DNA from 3 places in the Bradyrhizobium elkanii USDA 76 genome. Region 3 is predicted to be linked to each of the others. Evidence: predicted binding sites of a transcription regulator. Region 3 holds the regulator's gene; each other region holds the start of a gene.
The links. The regulator PhoB, encoded in region 3, activates phosphate uptake and scavenging genes when phosphate is short. The targets are predictions, from matches to a motif close to TGTCATNNANCTGTCAT.

Region 1: JEY66_RS16845 (UDP-2,3-diacylglucosamine diphosphatase) is a predicted target of PhoB. The motif match lies at 2,435-2,451, and genes of this name have one in related genera.
Region 2: phnF (phosphonate metabolism transcriptional regulator PhnF) is a predicted target of PhoB. The motif match lies at 4,758-4,774, and genes of this name have one in related genera.

Annotation. Positions count from the first base shown of each region.
Region 1 covers NZ_CP066356.1:3,529,676-3,537,059, reverse strand. Annotated here, with positions in the region: gene JEY66_RS16855 (threonine/serine dehydratase family protein) at 1-454, opposite strand, end outside; gene JEY66_RS16850 (glycosyltransferase family 4 protein) at 511-1,602, opposite strand; gene JEY66_RS16845 (UDP-2,3-diacylglucosamine diphosphatase) at 1,599-2,411, opposite strand; gene thiD (bifunctional hydroxymethylpyrimidine kinase/phosphomethylpyrimidine kinase) at 2,711-3,508, opposite strand; gene JEY66_RS16835 (Lrp/AsnC ligand binding domain-containing protein) at 3,713-3,958, shown strand; gene JEY66_RS16830 (c-type cytochrome) at 4,081-5,010, opposite strand; gene JEY66_RS16825 (CHRD domain-containing protein) at 5,176-5,598, shown strand; gene JEY66_RS16820 (M10 family metallopeptidase C-terminal domain-containing protein) at 5,769-7,384, opposite strand, start outside.
Region 2 covers NZ_CP066356.1:6,816,322-6,823,705, reverse strand. Annotated here, with positions in the region: gene phnC (phosphonate ABC transporter ATP-binding protein) at 206-1,021, shown strand; gene phnD (phosphonate ABC transporter substrate-binding protein) at 1,098-2,033, shown strand; gene phnE (phosphonate ABC transporter, permease protein PhnE) at 2,108-2,992, shown strand; gene phnE (phosphonate ABC transporter, permease protein PhnE) at 2,989-3,837, shown strand; gene phnF (phosphonate metabolism transcriptional regulator PhnF) at 4,004-4,729, opposite strand; gene phnG (phosphonate C-P lyase system protein PhnG) at 4,846-5,307, shown strand; gene phnH (phosphonate C-P lyase system protein PhnH) at 5,312-5,920, shown strand; gene JEY66_RS32695 (carbon-phosphorus lyase complex subunit) at 5,924-7,027, shown strand; gene JEY66_RS32690 (alpha-D-ribose 1-methylphosphonate 5-phosphate C-P-lyase PhnJ) at 7,024-7,384, shown strand, end outside.
Region 3 covers NZ_CP066356.1:8,278,050-8,285,433, reverse strand. Annotated here, with positions in the region: gene pstC (phosphate ABC transporter permease subunit PstC) at 1-193, shown strand, start outside; gene pstA (phosphate ABC transporter permease PstA) at 198-1,043, shown strand; gene pstB (phosphate ABC transporter ATP-binding protein PstB) at 1,040-1,858, shown strand; gene phoU (phosphate signaling complex protein PhoU) at 1,961-2,677, shown strand; gene phoB (phosphate regulon transcriptional regulator PhoB) at 2,823-3,533, shown strand; gene JEY66_RS39250 (GcrA family cell cycle regulator) at 3,773-4,285, opposite strand; gene JEY66_RS39245 (aspartate aminotransferase family protein) at 4,773-5,981, shown strand; gene argF (ornithine carbamoyltransferase) at 5,981-6,907, shown strand; gene JEY66_RS39235 (Hsp33 family molecular chaperone) at 7,099-7,384, shown strand, end outside.

The DNA of each region.
Region 1 (7,384 bases), 4.4 Mb from region 3:
GCACCAAGGTCGCGCCGCGCTTGCCGGCAATGCCGTTGGCGATCGCCTCGCGGTCGTCGCGATCGCGGTCGTAGAGCACGACTTCGGCGCCATAGGATTTGGTGCGCTCGCGCTTGGTGATCGGCGAGTCCGCAGGCATCACGATGGTCGCCTGCATGTTGAGGATCTTGGCCGCCGCGGCGACGCCCTGGGCGTGGTTGCCGGAGGAGAACGCCACGACGCCGCCGCTCCGCTTGTCCTGCGGGATCGAGGCGAGCTTGTTGAAGGCGCCGCGAAACTTGAACGATCCGGTCCGCTGCAGCATTTCGGGCTTGAGGAAGACCTGGGTGCCGACGCGTTCGTTGAGAACGGGGAAAGTCAGGAGCGGTGTGCGCACCGCGAACGGCGCGACCACCCTTGCGGCGGCATCGATGTCCGCGGCAGCGACGGGTGGATTGAGAACGGTGTCCGTCATTCGCGATTTGTATCGCGGCGACGGGCTGGCGGGCAAGACGCTTTAGCGTGACCCAACTAGCGTGAGTTTGGCTGAGGTGTCGGCAGGACGGCGAAATGGTGCTCTTCGGCACCAAATTCGAACGCCTCCCCCTCGCCATCCGGCGGCGCGGGACGGACGTTCATGCAACGGTCGATGAACACCCGGGCCGACGCCTGCCAGGTGTGGAGCGCGGCGAAATCGACGCAGGCCTGCCGCGGGATGCTGAGCGCTTCCAGGCAGGCATGGCGCAGATCCTCGTCGAGCACACCGACTGGCGCCGCGCCGATCACGTCGCGGGGACCGGTGACCGGAAAAGCGGCAACCGGCAGGCCGCTCGCCAACGCTTCAAGCAGCACCAGACCGAACGTATCGGTCCGGCTCGGGAAAACGAACACATCGGCCGCGGCATAGATCTCAGCCAATTCTTCCCCATGGCGGGCACCGAGGAACACGGCGTCCGGATATTTCCTCTCCAGCGCCGCCCGCGCCGGGCCGTCGCCGACCACGACCTTGGTTCCCGGCAAATCGAGATCGAGGAAGGCCTCCAGGTTCTTCTCCACCGCCACCCGGCCGACGCTGAGATAGACCGGCTGCGGCAGGCAGAGATCGACGTCGCGCGGATGGAACAGCGCGGTATCGACGCCGCGCGACCACAGCACCACGTTGCGGAAGCCGCGCTGACGCAACTCGGCCGCCAGCGCCGGGGTCGCCGCCATCACCGCCCGGCTCGGCCGGTGGAACCAGCGCAGCGCCCGCCACACCCAGGCTTCCGGGACCGGCGTCCGCGCCGAGACGTATTCGGGGAAGCGGGTATGGAAGCTCGTCGTGAACGGCAGGCCGCGCTTGCGGCAATAGCGGCGCGCCGCAAGCCCGATCGGGCCCTCGGTCGCGATATGGATGCTGTCGGGCCTCGCCGCCTCGATCAGACTTGCGACCTTGGCCCGGTAGGGCAGCGCCAGCCGGAGATCGCGATAGCTCGGCATCGCGAAGGTGCGGAACTCGTCCGGCGTCAGGAAGCTCACCTCGACGCCGAGCGATTTCGCCGCCTGTGCCATCATGGTCAGCGTGCGGACAACCCCGTTGACCTGGGGATGCCACGCATCGGTCGCGACCAGGATATGCGTCATGCAGCGCGTGCCGTCACTCGCGGAACCGGCGCGATCCGGCGCACCGGGTCGGTCCAGGTGATGATCTCGAAATGGCCGTCCTCATGCTCGGCCAGCGCGGTGCAGCTCTCCACCCAGTCGCCGCAATTCATGTAGCGGATGCCGTGCTCGTCATGAATCGTCGCGTAGTGGATGTGGCCGCAGATCACGCCGTCGCAGCCGTGGCGCCGTGCCTCGCCGGCAAGCGTCGCCTCGAACGCGCCGATATAGTTCACCGCCTTCTTGACCTTCAGCTTGGCCCATTGCGACAGCGACCAGTACGGCACGCCGAACATCTTGCGGAAGAAGTTGACGAAGCGATTCATCTGGATCGCGAAGTCGTAGGCCTTGTCGCCGAGATGGGCGAGCCAGCGCGCGTTCTGCACCACGAGATCGAAAATGTCGCCGTGGATCACGAGGTAGCGCTTGCCGTCCGCGCCGGTGTGAACGGTGTTCTCCACCACGTCGATGCCGCCGAAATGCGTGCCGTAATATTTGCGCAGGAACTCGTCGTGGTTGCCCGGGACGTAGATCACCTTGGCGCCCTTGCGCGCCTTGCGCAGCATCTTCTGCACGAAATCGTTATGGGTCTGCGGCCAGTACCAGTTCGACTTCAGCGCCCAGCCGTCGACGATATCACCAACGAGGTAGATCGTGTCGGCATCGTGAGAGCGGAGGAAGTCCAGCAGGCGGTCGGCTTGCGAACCGCGGGCTCCGAGATGGACATCGGAGATAAACAAAGTGCGAAAGTGCCGCTCGGGACTTTCTTCACTCAAGGAGTCACTTCCCATGCCTGTGCACCTAACAGATTCCTGTGACAAGGCGATGACGATCCCCGCGACCCAAGGCCCCACAAACAGTTAACGAGAATCAGCAGCACGCCCCTGCCCTGCGGATAACAGCAGCGTGCGACAATCTGGCGACATCGGCGGTCGCGGCTGCGTGGAAGAGGCGGTGTGTTGCCTGCGTAACGCGATGGAACGACGCGAGGTGCGTAGCCCGGATGAAGGGAAGCGCAATCCGGGGAGCTTCCGCGCATCATCCGTTCCCGGATTTCGCTACGCTTCATCCGGGCTACAAGTCACGGCAATCAGTAGTACTTGTGAAAGTGATGCACCGGCCCATGGCCGCGGCCGACGGCAAAACGATCGGCAGCGGCGATTGCTTCGGTGATCCAGGCCTTGGCGTTGCGCACGGAGGTCTCCATGCCCTCGCCCTTCGCGAGCTCCGCTGCGATCGCCGAGGACAGCGAGCAGCCGGTGCCATGCGTATTGGCGGTCGCAATGCGCGGCGCAGCCAGCGCGATGCTGCGCTCGGCATCGATCAGATAGTCGATGCTGTCGGCGCCGTGGCCGTGGCCGCCCTTGACCAGCACCGCGCGACATCCCATCGCCAGCAATCGCTTGCCTTGTCGCTCGACGTCGGCCTCGCTTGAGGCGACCGGCTCGTTGAGCAGCGCGGCCGCTTCCGGCAGGTTCGGCGTGATCAGCGAGGCCAGCGGAAACAGCAGGGTCTTCAGCGCATCGACCGCCTCGGCGGCAAGCAGCCGATCGCCCGAGGTTGCGACCATCACCGGATCGAGCACGATGTGGCGCGGCGCCCAGCGCCTCAGCCCATCGGCGATCGCCGCGATCGTCTCGGCCTGTGCCACCATCCCGATCTTGACCGCGCCGACCTCGAGGTCGGAGAATACCGCGTCGATCTGGGCGGTGACGAATGACGCGGGCACCGGATGGATTCCGCTGACCCCCATGGTGTTCTGCGCGGTCAGCGCCGTGATCGCGGAGGCGCCATAGACCCCGAGCGCGGCAAAGCTCTTGAGGTCGGCCTGGATGCCCGCCCCGCCCGAGGAGTCCGAGCCGGCAATGGTGAGCGCGACCGGCGTCATCGTGCAGCACCGGCGGTTGATACGAATGCGACCATCGCGAACAAGACCATGGCCTGTCCTAGCCCGACCGTGGATCGACGGCAAGTTCGCCTGACTTTACCACGAGTTGGCCTTGCCTTGACGCCGCCTTGCCCACTTCTTGTCCCCTTGCCTTGGCCGCCCGTTTTGGGCCTATAGTCGCGGAAATCCCCGGAGACGACTTTGATGGTTCCTTTCTTCGTCCAGATCAAATGCAAGCTCGGCCAGTCCTACACCGTCGCCAACGCGCTGGCGGAGGCCGAGATTGCGTCCGAGATCTATTCCACCGCGGGCAACTACGACCTCCTGGTCAAGTTCTACGTCGACCACGACACCGACATCGGCCATTTCATCAACGAGAAGGTTCAGGTGATCCCGGGCATCCAGGACACTCTCACCATCATCACCTTCAAGGCGTTCGGCGCGAAGTAGATCATGCCCACGAGCGCACGATGAGATTGGGTCGAGCTTGAACGGCGTCGAAAGTTCACCTCTCCCTTGGGAGAGGTGAACCGAAACCGCGGCGAGCCGATTCAAGCAAAACTCATCCCGCTTTACGACTCCTTCTCCTTCTTCACCGGCTTCGGCGGTCCCTCGACCGGCGGCAGCGACTTGATGTACTCGGCGATCGCGTCGCGGTCGGACGACGAGAGTTGCGAGGTATTGCGGATCACGCGCACCATGGATCCGCCCGCGCTATCGCCGTCCGGCGTCTGGCCGCTCTCGAGGAAATAGGCGATATCCTTCACACTCCAGTCCGAGATCCCCCTCGGCGTGATGTTGGGCACCCAGCCTTCGCCCTCCGGATTCGGACCACCGGCGAAGCGCTGCGCGATGACGATGCCGCCGAGGACATTGCGCGGGCTGTGGCACTCGGCGCAGTGGCCAAAGCTGTTGACGAGATAGGCGCCGCGATACCAATGCGCCGAGCGGCTTGCATCCGCGATGAACGGCTTGCCGTTCATGAACAGCAATTTCCAGACGCCGACATTGCGCCTGATGTTGAACGGAAACGGCAAATCGTGGTCGCGCACCTTGCCGGCGACCGGCGGCAAGGTCTTCAGATAGGCGAACAGGTCGCGCACATCGCTGACCTTGGCGTGCTGATAGGACGGGTACGGAAACGCCGGGAAATAGTGCGCGCCCGATGGCGAGGTGCCCTTCATGACCGCCGTGACGAAATCGGCCTCGCTCCAGCGGCCGATGCCGTCGTTCGGGTCGGGCGAGATATTCGGCGCATAGAATGTACCGAACGGCGAGGTGATCGCGAGCCCGCCGCCGAGCCTCGTGCGGTCGTCCTGCTTCGGCACGGCATGGCAGGAGGAACATCCTCCAGCATTGAACGTTGTGAGGCCGTTGGCCAGGTCAGGCTGATAGGCTGGCAGCGCGCCGGCGGCAACGGTCGCGGGGATCGTCAGCCACCAGAACACGCCGACGCCGATTACGCCGGCCAGTATCGCCAGGAGGAAAATTCGTCGCAGCATTCACCGATCCGTCATTGGTCGCGTCAGTTCATGGACCAGTATGATGGCAACCAGTCGGACAAGCTCGCATCAAATTTGCCGCACCCACGATCATTTGGGGAATAAATCCGAAAAGCCGCTGTTTGAAGATTGCAACCATCCTGTGACGTCAAAGGGGAGAGAACCATGTCGAACAAGACCTTGCTTGCCACGCTGACGCTCGGCGCCGCCATCGCCCTCGCCGGTCCGGCCTTTGCCGAGAAGTTCACGGCGAAGCTGGATAGCAAGAGCGAAGTGCCGCCGAATACCAGCGCCGGCACCGGCACCGCCGACATCGACTACGATGCCGCCAGCAAGAAGTTGAGCTGGAAGCTGACCTATTCCGGCCTCTCGGGCCCGGTCACCGCCGCGCATTTCCACGGCCCCGCCGAGGCCGGCAAGAATTCCGGTGTCGCGGTCGCGATCCCGAACGCGACGTCGAGCCCTGTCGAAGGCAGCGCAACACTGACCGACGCGCAGGCCGCCGATCTCCTCGCCGGCAAGTACTATGTCAACGTTCACACCGCGGCCAACCCGGGCGGTGAGATCCGCGGCCAGGTGACGAAATGAGCTAAATCAAAACTGTTAACTTGAGCTGCCCATCAAGACCAGCGACGGCATTTCTGTTTTATGCGGAGCTTCGTCTCTCAATTGGAAGGGTTCTCCGAAACGACGATCCCTTGCTTAGATTACTTAGTGTGTTGTTCCAGACCAGAGATTCGATGGATTTCTGGTACGCCTCAAATATGAAACATATCGCCCACGCCAACTCCTCCATGCCTCAAGATGTCGGCACCTGGCTCCTGATCGAAGTCGCCAACGTACCAACCTTGCACATCGACGCCAGCGGTCGCCCAGCTGCCGGCGTACACGAACGAGGAGCCGGTCGACAAAAACACATCTGCCCCAGATACTCCGGGGAGATACCTGAAAATATCGTCCTTTCCATCACCGCTGAAATCGCCAACGTACCACTTTCCGCTATTTCCGGCACCAGTCCAACTACCAGCGTCGACGAATGAGGAACCAGTCGACAAGAAGACGTGTGCGCCGGATACTCCCGGCTCGTACCGGAGAATATCCGACTTACCGTCACCATTGAAATCGCCGACGAACCATCCCTCACTACCGTTGCCAGCGGGTGTCCAATCGATCGGATTAGCGAAATCGGTACCGTTTGAAAGCAGCACCTCCGCTCCCGAGACGCCGGCTTCGTATCGGAATATGTCGTCCTTGCCGTCGCCGTTGAAGTCGCCAACGTACCATTTCCCGTCATTGCCCGCTGGCGTCCAATTGGTCGGACTACCAAACGAGCTGCCATTGGAGAGCAGAACCTCAGCACCGGAGATGCCTGGATCATACCGGAGCACGTCGCTTTTTTCGTCACCGTTAAAATCACCAACGAACCATCCCTCGCTGCCATTACCCGCCGGCGTCCAACTTTTTGCGCTTCCAAAGTTCGCTGAGGCATTTAACTGAACTTCCGCCCCTGATACCCCTGCAGAGTAGGAAAAGATGTCGTCTAGACTATCGCCATTGAAATCACCGACGTACCAACGACCATCATTGTCGACTGACGTCCACGCGCCACCGTAGTGAAATTGCGTAGGCTCGACGAATACGCCGTAGGTGCCTGTATTCGAACCAAACGCGCTCGCATCGACGTAGTATAGTCCGGTTGTACTTGGATTGAAGATGATACGGGAATTTAGCCCGGGTCCACTGTCATCATCTGTCGCAACCAAGATCCCTGACGCATCATGAAGATTTAGGAGTGGGTCCGACAAGGTGCCCGTCCCGGTTGCCGTGCCGCTCTCACGGATTGTGTAGGACTGTCCTGCGCTTAACGTAGTGCTGAACCAATCATGATCGCCAACGAATTGCGTGCTGCCGATTAAGAATGCGCTATTCGAGTTTAGGGACGCTGTTGTACTAGGACCGCCAACTCCGTCATCCACGATAGTAACGTCGCTAAAGATGAACTCTTCGATGCTATTCAACGTATCAGTCCCTTGGGCATTGCCAGAGACCGCATAGTGGTGATTATCGCCTTCAGTGATCGCGAACTGACTCAGTGACCCGGCAAAAACGACGGCATCGAATCCGCCGTTTCCCGAAAGTATATTGTTGATTGTGTTGCCATAGAGCGTGTCGTTTCCGCTTCCGCCTACCGCGTTTTCAATGAGCACTCCCGCGGCAATGGCAATGTTGTCAGTGTCGCCGCCAGTACTCGAAAAATAACCAATATCAGTACTGTTGTTTACTCGTAGATCGATGACTTGATTTTGCGAATAACCCGAAAAGTCGAAGGTATCAGTACCGCCCGCATCCCATACCGCGAAGACGGTATGCTGAC
Region 2 (7,384 bases), 1.5 Mb from region 3:
TCCGCAAATCTTCAAGAATCTTGGGCTTCCGGGGAGATGCGCGCTCGTCATCGGGATGCTTGATGACAACATCATGACGTTGCGATGACGGCAAGGGAGCGACAAGGGAGGGGTGTGGACGATCGCCGCACCGCAGCGCTGTCGTCACATAACTGTAAAGCGCCGGGGATAGCGATGGCCCAACGAGGCGCGGTTGGAGCATTACATGCTGGTGGTGGAAGGTTTGACGTGCCGGTTCGGCACGAAAGCCGCAGTCGACAACGCGTCCTTTTCGATCGCGCCGGGCAGCTTTGTCGGCGTGATCGGTCGTTCCGGCGCCGGCAAGTCGACCCTGCTGCGGATGATCAACCGTCTCGCCGATCCGACCTCGGGCCGTATCCTGTTCGAAGGCACCGACGTCACCGCCCTGCGCGGCAGGGCGCTGCGGCGATGGCGGGCGCGCTCGGCGATGATCTTTCAGCAGTTCAATCTGGTCGGCCGCCTTGACGTGCTGACCAATGTGCTGATGGGCCGGCTGGCCCAGATTCCGTCCTGGCGCTCGCTGGCGCAGGCCTGGCCGGAGCAGGACAGGGCGCTGGCGATGTCCGCGCTCGATCAGTTCGATATCGCCCCGCTCGCGGCGCAGCGCGCCGACCAGCTCTCCGGTGGCCAGCAGCAGCGCGTTGCGATCGCCCGCGCGCTGGTGCAGGAGCCCGACATCATTCTTGCCGACGAGCCGATCGCCTCGCTCGATCCGCGCAACACCAAGATCGTGATGGATGCACTGCTGCGCATCAACAAGCATTTCGGCATCACGGTGCTCTGCAACCTGCACTCGCTCGACCTGGCACGGACCTATTGCGATCGCCTGGTCGGCATGGCGGCGGGGCGGGTGGTATTCGACGGCGCCCCGGCGGCGCTGACCGACCATATCGCCCGCGAGCTTTACGATCTCGAGGCCAATGACGTCATCGGCGCAGCACCGCTGCCTGCGCCCGACGGCGCAACGGCTCCGGCGCTCGGCACCGCAGCCGCGGCCTGAGCGTCGCGCATTTTTCAATCTGCGAGGCTGGGCGTTTTGCCCGGCCAACAGGTGTAACCACAAAAGAGGGGTAGTCATGATCACTCGTCGCATCGTTCTGGCCGGCGCCGCCGTGCTGGCGTTCACCGGTTCGGCATTCGCGCAGGACTGGAAAGCAAAATATCCGGAGCTCACCTTCGCGGTGGTGCCGGCCGAGAACGCCTCCGGCGTCACCGAGCGCTGGACGCCGTTCGTGGCGTACCTGTCGAAGGAACTCGGCGTGAAGGTCACGCTGCGCATCGCCAACGACTACGCGGCCGTTATCGAAGGTCAGCGCGCCGGCAACATCCAGATCGCCAGCTACGGCTCGGCCTCGTTCGCGCGCGCCCGCCTGACCGGCGTCAAGACCGACGCCTTCGCCAACGACATCAACGCGGACGGTTCGACCGGCTATTACTCGGTATTCTTCGTCAAGGCGTCGAGCCCCTCCAAGAGCGTCGATGACCTGAAGGGCAAGAATCTCGGCCTGGTCGATCCGAACTCGACGTCGGGCAACAACGTGCCGCGCTTCGAGCTCGACAAGATGGGCATCCACGATGCGGATACCTATTTCGGCAAGGTCGTGTTCACCGGCAGCCACGAGAACGCCGTCTTGGCGCTGGCGCAGGGCACCGTCGATATGGCGGCCAATCAGTGGACCAGCGACGACGACTCCACGCTGGCCCAGATGCTGCACAAGGGCATGCTGAAGAACGCCGACGGCTCGGCGATGAAGAAGGACGATTTTCGCATCATCCACAAGTCGGCGCCGATCATCAACGGTCCCTATGCCTACAACGCCGATCTGCCGGAAGATCTGAAGGCCGCGATCGCGAAGGCCTTCTTCGACGCCCCGACCAAGGACAAGGCCGCTTTCGACCGTCTCTCCGACGGCCAGAAGAAGGGCTTCCATCCCGCCACCACCAAGGATTGGGACGGCACCATCGAGCTGATCAAGTTCGTCGACAATCTGCGCAAGAAGAAGGCGAGCTGATCGCCTGAATCACGAGGGCCGGGCTCGACAGCCCGGCCCTTTCTGCTCAACTCGAACCGGACTGGCACGCGTCGATGGCGACCGCCGTATCCATTCTTCCGGCGCAGCAACTGGCCACGCTGGAAGACGCTTACCGCAGGTCCGTCGCACGCAAGCGGCTCAAGGCTGCGCTGGCGGTGGCCGCGTTCTGTGCGGTGCTGGTGATCGCCGCGTTCGGCGCGGAGGTGAACCTGCGCACGCTGTTCACCTATTTCGGCAACTTCGTCAGCTATTTCGACCGCATCCTGACGCTTGATTCGGGCGCGCGGGTCTGGACCGATCTTCCTGAATGGTTCTGGGGCTGGAAGAAGTGGCTGAAGATGCTCGGCGAGACTCTGCTGATCAGCTATGTCGGCACGCTGACCGGCGCGGTGTTCGCCTTTGCGCTGAATTTCTTCGCGGCCCAGAACACCTCGCCGGGACCGTGGCTGCGCTTTGTGGTGCGCCGCCTGCTGGAATTCGCCCGCACGGTGCCCGGCATCGTGTTTGCGCTGATCTTCGTGATCGCGTTCGGCCTCGGGCCGATGGCCGGCGTGCTGGCGATCGCGATTCACTCGACCGGCGCGCTCGGCAAGCTGTTCGCCGAGATCGTCGAGAATGCCGACATGAAGCCGGTCGAGGGCATCCGCTCCACCGGCGCGAGCTGGCTGTCCTGCATGCGCTTTGCCGTGCTGCCGCAGGTTTCGGCCGGCTATGCAAGCTACGCGCTGCTGCGCTTCGAGATCAATGTCCGCGAAGCCTCGGTGATGGGTTTTGTCGGCGCCGGCGGCATCGGCCAGGAACTCGTGGTCGCGATCCGCAAGTTCTATTATTCCGACGTCAGCGCCATCCTCGTCACCATCATCATCACGGTCTTCATCATCGATATCTCGACCGGCTGGCTGCGCGGCCGGCTATTCGGTAAGGAGACCCGGCGATGAGCCAGCTGCCGAAGCCGGATACGCCCGAGCTGCGCGCGAAATATCCCGACGCCTTCGACCGGCCCGCCTCGGCGCGGCTGGCGCTGCCGGCGATGATCGTGGCGGCGTTTGCGATCTTCGTGTTCGGCCTGGTCGATCTCGACTTCTCGCCGTCCAGGCTGATCGCGGGCCTCAGCCAGCTCGGCTGGATCACCATGCTGATGATCCCGCCGAATCCGGGCTCGTCGTTCCCGCTCTACATGCAGGCGCTCGGCGAGACGCTGTCGATCGCGCTGCTCGGCACCACGCTTGCCGCGCTGCTGGCGCTGCCGGTCAGCCTGCTGGCGGCGCGCAATATCATCCCCTCCAACCTGATCCGCTTTCCGGTGCGCCGCTTCCTCGATTCGATCCGCGGCGTCGACACGCTGATCTGGGCGCTGGTCTGGATCAACGTCGTCGGCCTCGGCCCGTTCGCCGGCGTGCTCGCGATCATGGTGTCCGACTTCGGCGCGTTCGGAAAGCTGTTCTCGGAGGCGATCGAGGCGGCGGATCGCAAGCAGGTCGAGGGCATCCGCGCCTCCGGCGGCAACCCGCTGCACGAGATCCGCTTCGGCCTGCTGCCGCAGGTGCTGCCCGTGATCGCCGGGCAGGTGCTCTACTTCATCGAGTCCAACACCCGTTCGGCGACCATCATCGGCATCGTCGGCGCCGGCGGCATCGGCTTGCAACTCGCCGAGCAGATCCGCGTGCTGGAATGGCAGAAGGTGTCGTTCCTGATCCTGATGATCCTGATCGCGGTTGCCGCGATCGATTTCATCTCCAGCAAGCTGCGCTTTGCGATCATCGGGCAAAGGGCGGTGGTGTAGCTTCTTCTTCGCCTCTCCCCGCGTGCGGGCAGAGGCCGGAATTTTCGCGCAGCGCAAATTCCGGGTGAGGGGGACTCTCCGCACACTCAAAGCTTTCGAAGTCGCGGAGACAGCCCCTCACCCCAACCCTTTCCCCGCAAGAGCGGGGCGAGGGAGCAGAAGCACGTCAGCCGTTCTCGACCAGAAACTCGACGCGCTCGGCGGCGAAGCGCGAGCGCTTGGTCACCAGCGGCTGGTCCAGCATGTCGACGTCGGTGGCGTCGACCACCAGCACGGGTCGTCCCAGCGGCAGGTCGAGCCGCGCGGCGTCGGTCGCATCGACGATCGCCGCGGTGATCCGGGTCGAGGCGCGGTGGTAGTCCTTGACGCCGTAATGTCCGAGCAACTTGGTCATCGAGCGAACGTTGGCGAATACGCTGCCGGCATCGGGAAACCGCTCGGCCGACAGCCAGGTGGTGGAAACGCAGATCGGCGTCCGGTCGGCGAGGCGCACCGCTTCGATCCGGATCAGTGGCGCACCGATCTTCAGGCCCAGTTCGCGTGCGATCTCGCGATTGGCAACGTCGTCGCCTGCCTCGATCAACTGGCCGCGCGGCTCGTGACCGCCGGCGCCGACGATCTCGGAAAATCGCGTGCGTGAGCGCAGGGGATAGGCGAGGCGCTGGGCTTCGACATAGGTGCCGCTGCCGCGCTCGGCGCGCACCAGGCCGCGCTCGGCCAATGCGGCGAGCGCCCGCCGCACGGTGTGCCGGTTGACCCGGTACGTCTCGGCGATCTCCATCTCGCCGGGCAGCTTTTCGCCGGCGGCAAAGCGGCCGTCAGCGATGCCGCGCTCGATGCCGTCGGCGACCTGCCGCCACAAGGCGACGCCGGAACTTTCCTGCATGCTCATGGCGCGGTGATACCAGAAATCTTTGGTTTGTCACGAAACAGTCATGGCGCTCCGCTATCAAGTTGTCTAGTATCATAGACAACTTGATGCAAGCAAGGTTGCCCAAAGGTTTGCCCATGAGTTCGACCGGACCAAACAGCAAACAGGCCCAGCGCAAGGCCGCGATGACGGTGCTGGCGCACGCCGCCGCTGCGGATATCGCCGGCAGGCTGGCGGCGATCGCGGTGCCCGCGCATGAGAACCTGCGCGAGCCGGAAAACGGCCTTGTGATGCTGCGCGGGCGGATCGGCGGCGACGGTGCGCCGTTCAATCTCGGCGAGGCGACGGTGTCGCGCGCGGCGGTGCGGCTTGCGACCGGCGAGGTCGGCTTCGGCTACACGCTCGGCCGCGACGCGCGGAAGGCGCAGATGATCGCGCTGTGCGACGCCATGATGCAGTCGGCGGAGCTGTCCGGCGAGGTGGAGGCCAAGGTGATCGCGCCGCTGCGCGTCGCCATGAACGCTGAACGAGGCCGCAAGGCAGCGGAAACCGCGGCGACGCGGGTCGATTTCTACACGATGGTGCGCGGTGAGGGATGATGCAATGACGACGATTGCCGAAATGCCCGCGGGCTTTGCCGACAAGGTGCTGTCGGCGCAGTCGACTTTCCGTTCCGTGATGGATGCGATGGCGCGCCCGGGCAGCGTGCAGCGCGTCGCCGCGAGCGTGGGAACACCGGCCGGCATGATGCGCGGCTCGGCCGCCATCGCGCTGACGCTGTTCGATCACGACACGCCGATCTGGCTTGATGCTGCGATGTCGGCGACGCCGGACGTCGCCCGCTGGCTGAAGTTTCACGCCAGCGCGCCGGTGATCACCGATTCCTCGATCGCGAGCTTCGCTTTGGTCGGCGACGCCGCGAGCTTGCCGGCGCTCGATCGATTCACATTCGGCAGCAGCGAATATCCTGACCGGTCGACCACGCTGATCCTGCAGGTCGACAGCCTGTCGCAGGGCCCGGCTTTCGAGCTGAAAGGGCCCGGCATCGACGGCAGCGCCGTGTTGCAGGCGATGATCAAGCCACGCGACCTGTTCCAGCGGCTTGCGATCAACGAAGCCCTGTTCCCGCGCGGCATCGATGTCGTGCTGGTCCATGACGATGCCATTGTGGCGATCCCGCGCACCACGCGGCTGATCGCAAGCGGAGGGTGAGCGATGTATGTAGCCGTCAAGGGAGGCGAGCGCGCCATCGAGAATGCTCATCGGCTGCTCGCGCATGAGCGGCGCGGCGACCGCGACGTGCCCGAGGTGACGCTGGCACAGATCTCCGAGCAGCTCGCGCTTGGTGTCGATCGTGTGATGACCGAAGGTTCGCTCTACGACCGCGAGCTCGCGGCGCTCGCGATCAAGCAAGCGCGCGGCGACATGATCGAGGCGATCTTCCTGGTCCGCGCCTTCCGCGCCACGCTGCCGCGCTTTGGCGCCACCGAGCCGGTCAACACCGGCGAGATGCAGGTGCGGCGGCGGATCTCTTCGACGTTCAAGGACGTTCCGGGCGGCCAGATCCTGGGGCCGACCTTCGACTACACCCATCGCCTGCTCGATCCGCAGCTCGCGGAAGGCTTTGTGCCGGAGCAGCCGGCGACCGCGGAAGCCTCGCAGGCCGCCACGCCGCGGGTCACCGACATTCTCGGCCGTGATGGTCTGATCGAACCCTCGCCGCAGGCAGATAGCGACACGCCGGTCGGCGACCTCACGCGCGAGCCGCTGAGCTTTCCGGCTGATCGCGATCTGCGGCTGCAGAATCTGGCGCGCGGCGACGAGGGCTTCCTGCTCGCGCTCGGCTACTCGACGCAACGCGGCTACGGCCGCAATCACCCCTTCGCTGGCGAGATCCGCTTCGGCGAGGTCGAGGTCGAGTTCTTCGCCGAGGACGCGGGCTTTGCCGTGCCGCTCGGCTGGATCGAATTGACCGAGTGCCAGATGGTCAACCAGTTCAAGGGCTCGACGACCGAGGCGCCGTGCTTTACCCGCGGCTATGGCCTCGCCTTCGGGCAGAGCGAACGCAAGACCATGTCGATGGCGCTGGTCGATCGCGCGCTGCGTGCGCGCGAGCTCGGCGAGGAGGCGGCGGCGCCGGCGCAGGACGAGGAGTTCGTGATGTCGCACTCCGACAATGTCCAGTCGACCGGCTTCGTCGAGCATCTCAAGCTGCCTCACTATGTCGACTTCCAGTCCGAGCTCGGCCTGTTGCGCAAGCTGCGGCAGGAGTTTGCGGAAGCCAGCGCGGCCGTGGAAATGCAGGAGGCCGCGGAATGAACGCGCCGACGTACAACTTCGCCTATCTCGACGAGCAGACCAAGCGGATGATCCGCCGCGCGATCCTCAAGGCGATCGCGATCCCTGGCTACCAAGTGCCGTTTGCGAGCCGCGAGATGCCGATGCCCTATGGCTGGGGCACCGGCGGCGTGCAGGTGACGGCCGCGATCCTCGGTCCCGACGACGTGCTGAAGGTGATCGACCAGGGCTCGGACGACACCACCAACGCGATCTCGATCCGCAAATTCTTCGGCAAGACCGCTGGCGTCGCGACCACGACCTCGACCACGGACGCGACCGTGATCCAGACCCGGCATCGCATTCCCGAGGCGTCGCTGCATGCCGGACAGGTGCTGG
Region 3 (7,384 bases):
CCGGATCTCGTCGTCGATCTTCGCGCCGGGCACCACGATCTCGGCGGCGATCGCTAGCGAATTCGCCGAGAGCGACGGCCTGCACCAGTCCGGCCTGATCCTGCTCGGCCTGCTGTTGTTCGTGCTGACCTTCTTCGTGCTCGCCGGCGCGCGGCTGATGCTGATGCGGCTTGAAAAGAAGGCGGGGAAGTAACGCCATGAACCCGATCTACAAATCCCGCCGCCGCAGCGACATCGTCATCCGCGCACTCTGTGTCGGCGCGGCGCTGTTCGGCGTCACCTGGCTGGCGCTGATCCTGATCACGCTGCTTTATAACGGCCTTACCGGCCTCAGCGTGCAGCTGTTCACCCAGAACACGCCGCCGCCCGGCTCGACCGAAGGCGGCCTGCTCAACGCCATCGTCGGCTCGCTCATCATGACGGTGATCGGCGTCGGCATCGGCGCGCCGCTCGGCCTGTTCGCCGGCACCTACCTCGCCGAATACGGCAAGCACGACAAGCTGACCTCGGTGATCCGCTTCATCAACGACATCCTGCTCAGCGCGCCCTCGATCATCATCGGCCTGTTCATCTATGGCGCGGTGGTGGTGCCGATGCGCGGCTTCTCGGCGATCGCAGGCAGCCTCGCGCTCGCGGTGATCGTGATCCCGGTCGTGCTGCGCACCACCGAGGACATGCTGCTCCTGGTGCCCAATCCGCTGCGCGAGGCCGCCTCCGCGCTCGGCCTGCCGCGTTCGCTGGTGATCAAGCGGATCGCCTATCGTGCGGCGCGATCGGGTCTGATCACCGGCGTGCTGCTGGCGACCGCCCGCGTCGCCGGCGAGACCGCGCCGCTGCTGTTCACCGCGCTGTCGAACCAGTTCTTCAGCCTGGATCTGACCAAGACGATGGCCAACCTGCCGGTGACCATCAACAACTTCGTGCAGAGCCCCTACGCCTACTGGAAAGAGCTGGCGTGGAGCGGTGCGCTGCTCATCACATTCACCGTGCTCGCGTTGAATATCGGCGCGCGTATCCTTGGTGCCGAAAGGGCCGCAAAATGACCGAGCTTTCCGTCTCCACGACTGCCGCGGGCCACGTTCCCCAGGTTCCGCTGCCGGAAGCGCCGCCGAAAGTCACGGTGCGCAACCTCAACTTCTATTACGGCGAGCACCACGCGCTGAAGAACATCAACCTGACGCTCGGCACCAACCGCGTCACGGCGTTCATCGGCCCGTCCGGCTGCGGCAAGTCGACCCTGCTGCGCATCTTCAACCGGATGTACGACCTCTATCCGGGCCAGCGCGCGGTCGGCCAGCTGATGCTGGACCAGACCAACATTCTCGACCCCAAGCTCGACCTCAACTTGCTGCGCGCGCGGGTCGGTATGGTGTTCCAGAAGCCGACGCCGTTCCCGATGACGATCTACGAGAACATCGCCTTCGGCATCCGCCTCTACGAGAAGATCTCGAAGTCCGAGATGGACGACCGGGTCGAGAAGGCGCTGCGCGGCGGCGCGCTGTGGAACGAGGTCAAGGACAAGCTGAACGCCTCCGGCCTGTCGCTCTCCGGCGGCCAGCAGCAGCGCCTGTGCATCGCGCGCACCGTGGCGGTGCGCCCCGAGGTGATCCTGTTCGACGAGCCGTGCTCGGCGCTCGACCCGATCTCGACCGCCAAGGTCGAGGAGCTGATCCAGGAGCTCTCCGAGGACTACACGATCGCGATCGTCACCCACAACATGCAGCAGGCGGCGCGCGTCTCCGACAAGACCGCCTTCATGTATCTCGGTGAGCTGATCGAGTTCGACGACACCAACAAGATCTTCACCTCACCGAGCGATCGGCGCACCCAGGACTACATCACCGGCCGGTTCGGCTAGAGCATGATCCGGAAAAGTGGGAACCGGTTTTCCGATCGGATCATGCTAAAATTCAGGACACGAAACCATGATCCCCGGGATCATGGTTGAGGGAGACAAGCGATGGCTTCTGAACATACCGCCAAGGCATTCGACAGCGATCTGCAGGAGTTGACGCGCCTGGTCGCCGAGATGGGCGGCCTGGTCGAGCGGATGATTACCGAGTCGGTCGACGCGCTGATCCGTCGCGACGTCGCGCTCGGCAAGCGCGTGGTCGCCGCCGACATCGAGATCGACAATCTGCAGCGCAACATCGAAGAGCGCGCGGTGCTGACGATCGCGCGCCGCCAGCCGATGGCGATCGACCTGCGCGAGATCGTCAGCGCGATGCGTGTCGCGACCGACCTCGAGCGGATCGGCGACCTCGCCAAGAACATGGGCAAGCGCGTCGCGGCGCTGGAGAGCGATTTCCAGCCGCTGAAGCTGATCCGCGGCCTCGAGCACATGACCGACCTCGTGCTGTCGCAGGTCAAGTCGGTGCTCGACGCCTACGCCGCGCACGACCTGCCGGCGGCGATGAACGTCTGGAAGGGCGACGAGGAGGTCGATGCGATCTGCACCTCGCTGTTCCGCGAACTGCTCACCTACATGATGGAAGATCCGCGCAACATCTCGTTCTGCATCCATCTGATGTTCTGCGCCAAGAACATCGAGCGGATCGGCGATCACGCCACCAATATCGCCGAGACCGTGTTCTACATGATCGAGGGCCAGCAGATCACCGACAAGCGCCCGAAGGGGGACATGACCACTTTTGCCACCACGGTGCCGGGCAACTGAGGCATGATCGGCAAGTGCGGGACCGGCAAGAGCGAAACTGGATGATCCTCGCGACAAATCGTTTCCGCGGGGACTATGCTCAAGGAAGTAAGCGTTTCGGTTTGCGTCTGGGCAACGGATCACCACAGAGAAAGAACTTAAACCGATGAGCGCACGCATTCTGGTAGTCGAAGACGAGGAAGCGCTGACGACGCTGTTGCGCTACAACCTCGATGCGGAAGGCTACGATGTCGAGACGGTGGGGCGCGGCGACGATGCCGACACGAGGCTGAAGGAGCGCGTTCCCGACCTCGTGGTCCTCGACTGGATGCTGCCGGGCCTGTCCGGCATCGAGCTGTGCCGTCGCCTGCGGGCGCGGCCCGAGACCAAGCAGCTTCCGATCATCATGCTGACCGCGCGCGGCGAAGAAAGCGAGCGCGTGCGCGGACTTGCCACCGGCGCCGACGATTACATCGTCAAGCCGTTCTCGGTGCCGGAACTGCTGGCGCGGGTGAAGGGCCTGTTGCGCCGCGCGAGCCCGGAGCGGCTTGCGACCGTGCTGACCTATGGCGACATCGAGCTCGACCGCGAGAAGCGCCGCGTGGCGCGCTCCGGCCGCCCGATCGATCTCGGGCCGACCGAGTATCGCCTGCTCGAATTCTTCCTCGAGCATCCCGGCCGCGTGTTCAGCCGCGAGCAGCTGCTCGACAGCGTCTGGGGCCGCGACATCTACATCGATGAGCGCACCGTCGACGTGCATATCGGCCGCCTGCGCAAGCTGCTCAATCCCGGCCGCGAGCAGGATCCGATCCGCACCGTGCGCGGCGCCGGCTACGCGCTCGACGACCGCTTTGCCAAGGCCGAGCCGCAGCCGTAACGGGCGCGTGGCCATCGCAAGCCGCATCACCGGCGTCGTCCCGGCGAAAGCCGGGACCCATACGCCGCGGCCGGCGTAATCGGCACGTGGCCAGACGGCTTTCTAACAACACGCATTAGTGATTATGGGTCCTGGCTTTCGCCGGGACGACGCCGGTGATGTAATGGGCCACGAGCCACAAAAAAATCCCCGCTTTCGCGGGGATTTGTTTTTGAGTTCTTCCGTCTTTTCCCGAGTGCTCACTTGATCTGCGGTTTCGCCGACGGCCGGCGGCGATCGGCGGCGGGCTGGTAGGCGACGCGCGAGTGATGTGCGCAATAGGGCAAGCCGGCGAGCGCCTTGCCGCCGCAGAAGAAGAATTCCGGGCTCGAGGGATCGCCGACCGGCCAGTGACAGGTGGCCTCGTTGAGCTCGAGCAGCGACAGCCGCTGGCTCATCGGCACCACATTGTCGTAGGAGATCGGATCGGGCTCCATCTCGACCTCGAAGGCGTGCGCCAGCGCGGTGTTGCCGCGCGACACCGGCCGCGCTACCCGCATCATGTGCTGGGCGGGGCGGGCCTTGCGCTGCCGCGGCGCGGCCGTGGAGGGTGCCTTGGCGCGGCCGGAGAGGCCGAGCCGATGCACTTTGCCGATCACGGCGTTTCGCGTCACATTGCCAAGTTCCGCCGCGATCTGGCTGGCCGACAGGCCAGACTCCCAGAGCTTCTTCAGCTGCTCGACGCGATCGTCGGACCAGGTCAATACAGTCATCGCATTCTTCCCTTCGCGTAGCGCCGGCCAATCATTGGAGCGGCGCTGCGAGCCAATCTGGACAAATATCCCTGCGGCCAGAATCCCTTAGCCCTCGCCGGGCACGGTGTTGCGCCCGAACGTTTACGCGAGACACGAAGGCTACTTAGAGGGTCCAGTACCGCCGCACGAGATGTCGTACCCGACAGGCCAAACGCTACAATATGGCGTGACTCTGGCGCAAGAGTCCGCGGCCGTGCGTCCACATGTTCCCACACAGTTAAGCATCGCGATGAGGCTTTTCCACCGCACCGGAATGCTCCGGATTGCGCTCGTTTCGCATTGCAGGAAGGCCACTTCGTGGCGATTGACACTTACTGACCGCAGCATAGAATGCCCACCACGTGCCGCCCGCAAAGGCGGCCGTTTTGTTTTCCGAAGCTGGCCGTTGCTGCGCTGGCGTCAAGGCGCGCGGCAATTGTCGGCTTAAAAACCGTCAGTGAACGCCATGACCAACGCTGCCACGTCGCATCTGCTCCCCGTCTTCGCCAGGGTCGATCTCGGCTTCGAGCGCGGTGAGGGCGCCTGGCTGATCGCAACCAACGGCGACCGTTATCTCGATTTCACCTCGGGCGTCGCGGTCAACGCGCTCGGGCACGCGCATCCGCATCTGGTCAAGGCGCTGCAGGAACAGGCGACCAAGCTCTGGCACATGTCGAACCTGTTCAAGAGCCCGGACGGCGAGGCGCTTGCCGCGCGGCTGTGCGAGCAGAGCTTTGCCGACTTCGTGTTCTTCTGCAATTCCGGCGCCGAAGCGATGGAGGGCGTGATCAAGCTGGTCCGCCACTATCACTTCTCCAAGGGCCATGGCGAGCGCTACCGCATCATCACCTTCGAGGGCGCCTTCCACGGCCGCACGCTGGGCACGCTGGCGGCGACCGGCTCGACGAAATATCTCGAAGGCTTCGGCCCGCCGATGGACGGCTTCGACCAGGTGCCGCATGGCGACATCGAGGCGGTGAAGAAGGCGATCGGTCCACACACCGCCGGCATCCTGATCGAGCCGGTGCAGGGCGAGGGCGGCGTGCGCTCGGCGCCGCAGGCGTTCTTCAAGGCGCTGCGCGCGCTCTGCGACGAGCACGGCCTGCTGCTCGCCTTCGACGAGGTGCAGACCGGCATGGGGCGCACCGGCGAGCTGTTCGCCTACAAGCGCACGGGCGTCACGCCGGATGTGATGTCGCTGGCCAAGGCGCTCGGCGGCGGTTTCCCGATCGGCGCGGTGCTGGCGACCGCGCAGGCTGCGGCCGGCATGGCGCCCGGCTCGCACGGCTCGACCTTCGGCGGCAATCCGCTCGCGGTCGCCGCCGCCAATGCCGTGCTCGACGTCATGCTGAAACCCGGCTTCTTCGAACATGTGCAGAAGATGTCGCTCTTGCTCAAGCAGAAGCTCGCTTCCGTCGTCGACCGCTATCCCGGCGTGCTGTCGGAGGTGCGCGGCGAGGGGCTGTTGATCGGCGTCAAGGCGGTGGTGCCGTCGGGTGACCTGATCGCAGCACTGCGCAACGAGAAGCTGCTCACCGTCGGTGCCGGCGACAATGTGGTGCGGTTCCTGGCGCCGCTGATCGTGACCGAGGCCGAGATCGATACGTCGATCACCGCGCTCGAGCGCGCGTGCTCTGTACTGTCGGCGGCGCAGCCGAAGAAGGCGGCGGGATAATGAGCAAGCCGGTCCGTCACTTCCTCGATATCAACGAGCTGCCGCTCGGCGAGCTGCGCAACATGCTGTCCGCCGGCGCCGCCATGAAGGCGAAGCTGAAGGCGCACGAGAAGGGCAGGAAGCCGCTCGAAGGCAAGACGCTGGCGATGATCTTCGAGCGCCCGTCGACCCGCACAAGGGTGTCGTTCGACGTCGGCATGCGCCAGCTCGGCGGTGAATCCATCATGCTGACCGGTGCCGAGATGCAGCTCGGCCGCGGCGAGACCATCGCCGACACCGCACGCGTGCTGTCGCGCTATGTCGATGCGATCATGATCCGCATCCTCAACCATGACGCGCTGCTCGAGCTCGCTGCCCACGCCACCGTCCCCGTCATCAACGGCCTGACCCGGCGTTCGCATCCCTGCCAGGTGATGGCCGACCTCATGACCTATGAGGAAAATCGCGGCTCGATCGAAGGCAAGACCGTGGCCTGGACCGGCGACGACAACAACGTGCTGGCCTCCTGGGCGCATGCCGCCGAGCGGTTCAAGTTCCAGCTCAATGTCGCGACCCCGCCGGAACTGTCGCCGAAGAAGCCGATGCGCGACTGGATCAAGGCGACCGGCGCGCCGATCATGCTCGGCAGCGATCCGGAAGCCGCCGTGCGCGGCGCCGACTGCGTCGTCACCGATACCTGGGTGTCGATGGGCGACAAGGAGGGCGAGCATCGCCACAACGTGCTGCGGCCCTATCAGGTCAATGCCAAGCTGATGTCGCTCGCCAAGCCGGACGCACTGTTCATGCACTGCCTGCCCGCGCATCGCGGCGAGGAGGTCACCGACGAGGTGATCGACGGGCCGCAATCCGTGGTGTTCGACGAGGCGGAAAACCGCCTGCATGCGCAGAAGGGCATCCTGGCCTGGTGTTTCGACGCGGTCGCGTAGCGCCCATTCAATGCTGTCGTCCCGGCGAAGGCCGGGACCCATACGCTGCGGCCGATGAAAGAGGCACAAGGGGAGACGCCTTGTGCCGCGACAAAATCCCGTGGTCATAGGTCCCGGCCTGTGCCGGGACGACGATCTCGCGTTGAGTGAACCCCTTTCGTTTTGCGGTCCGAGACCCCAGATAGAGCGCCATGGTTTCACAATCCCCCGACATCAAAATCACGCCCGAGGCGCCGGTTCGCGCGCCCTCAGCCGTTCCTGTCGACGATGCCGTGCTGGCCTTCGAGGTCGGCGCGCTGGACCTGCGCGGCCGGCTGACCCGGCTCGGCCCCGCGCTCGACGAGATCTTGCACAAACACGATTATCCGCCCGCGGTCGGCAAGCTGCTCGGCGAGGCGATCGTGCTGACCACGCTGCTCGGCTCGTCGGTCAAGTTCGAGGGCCGCTTCATTCTGCAGACCCGGACCGACGGTCCGG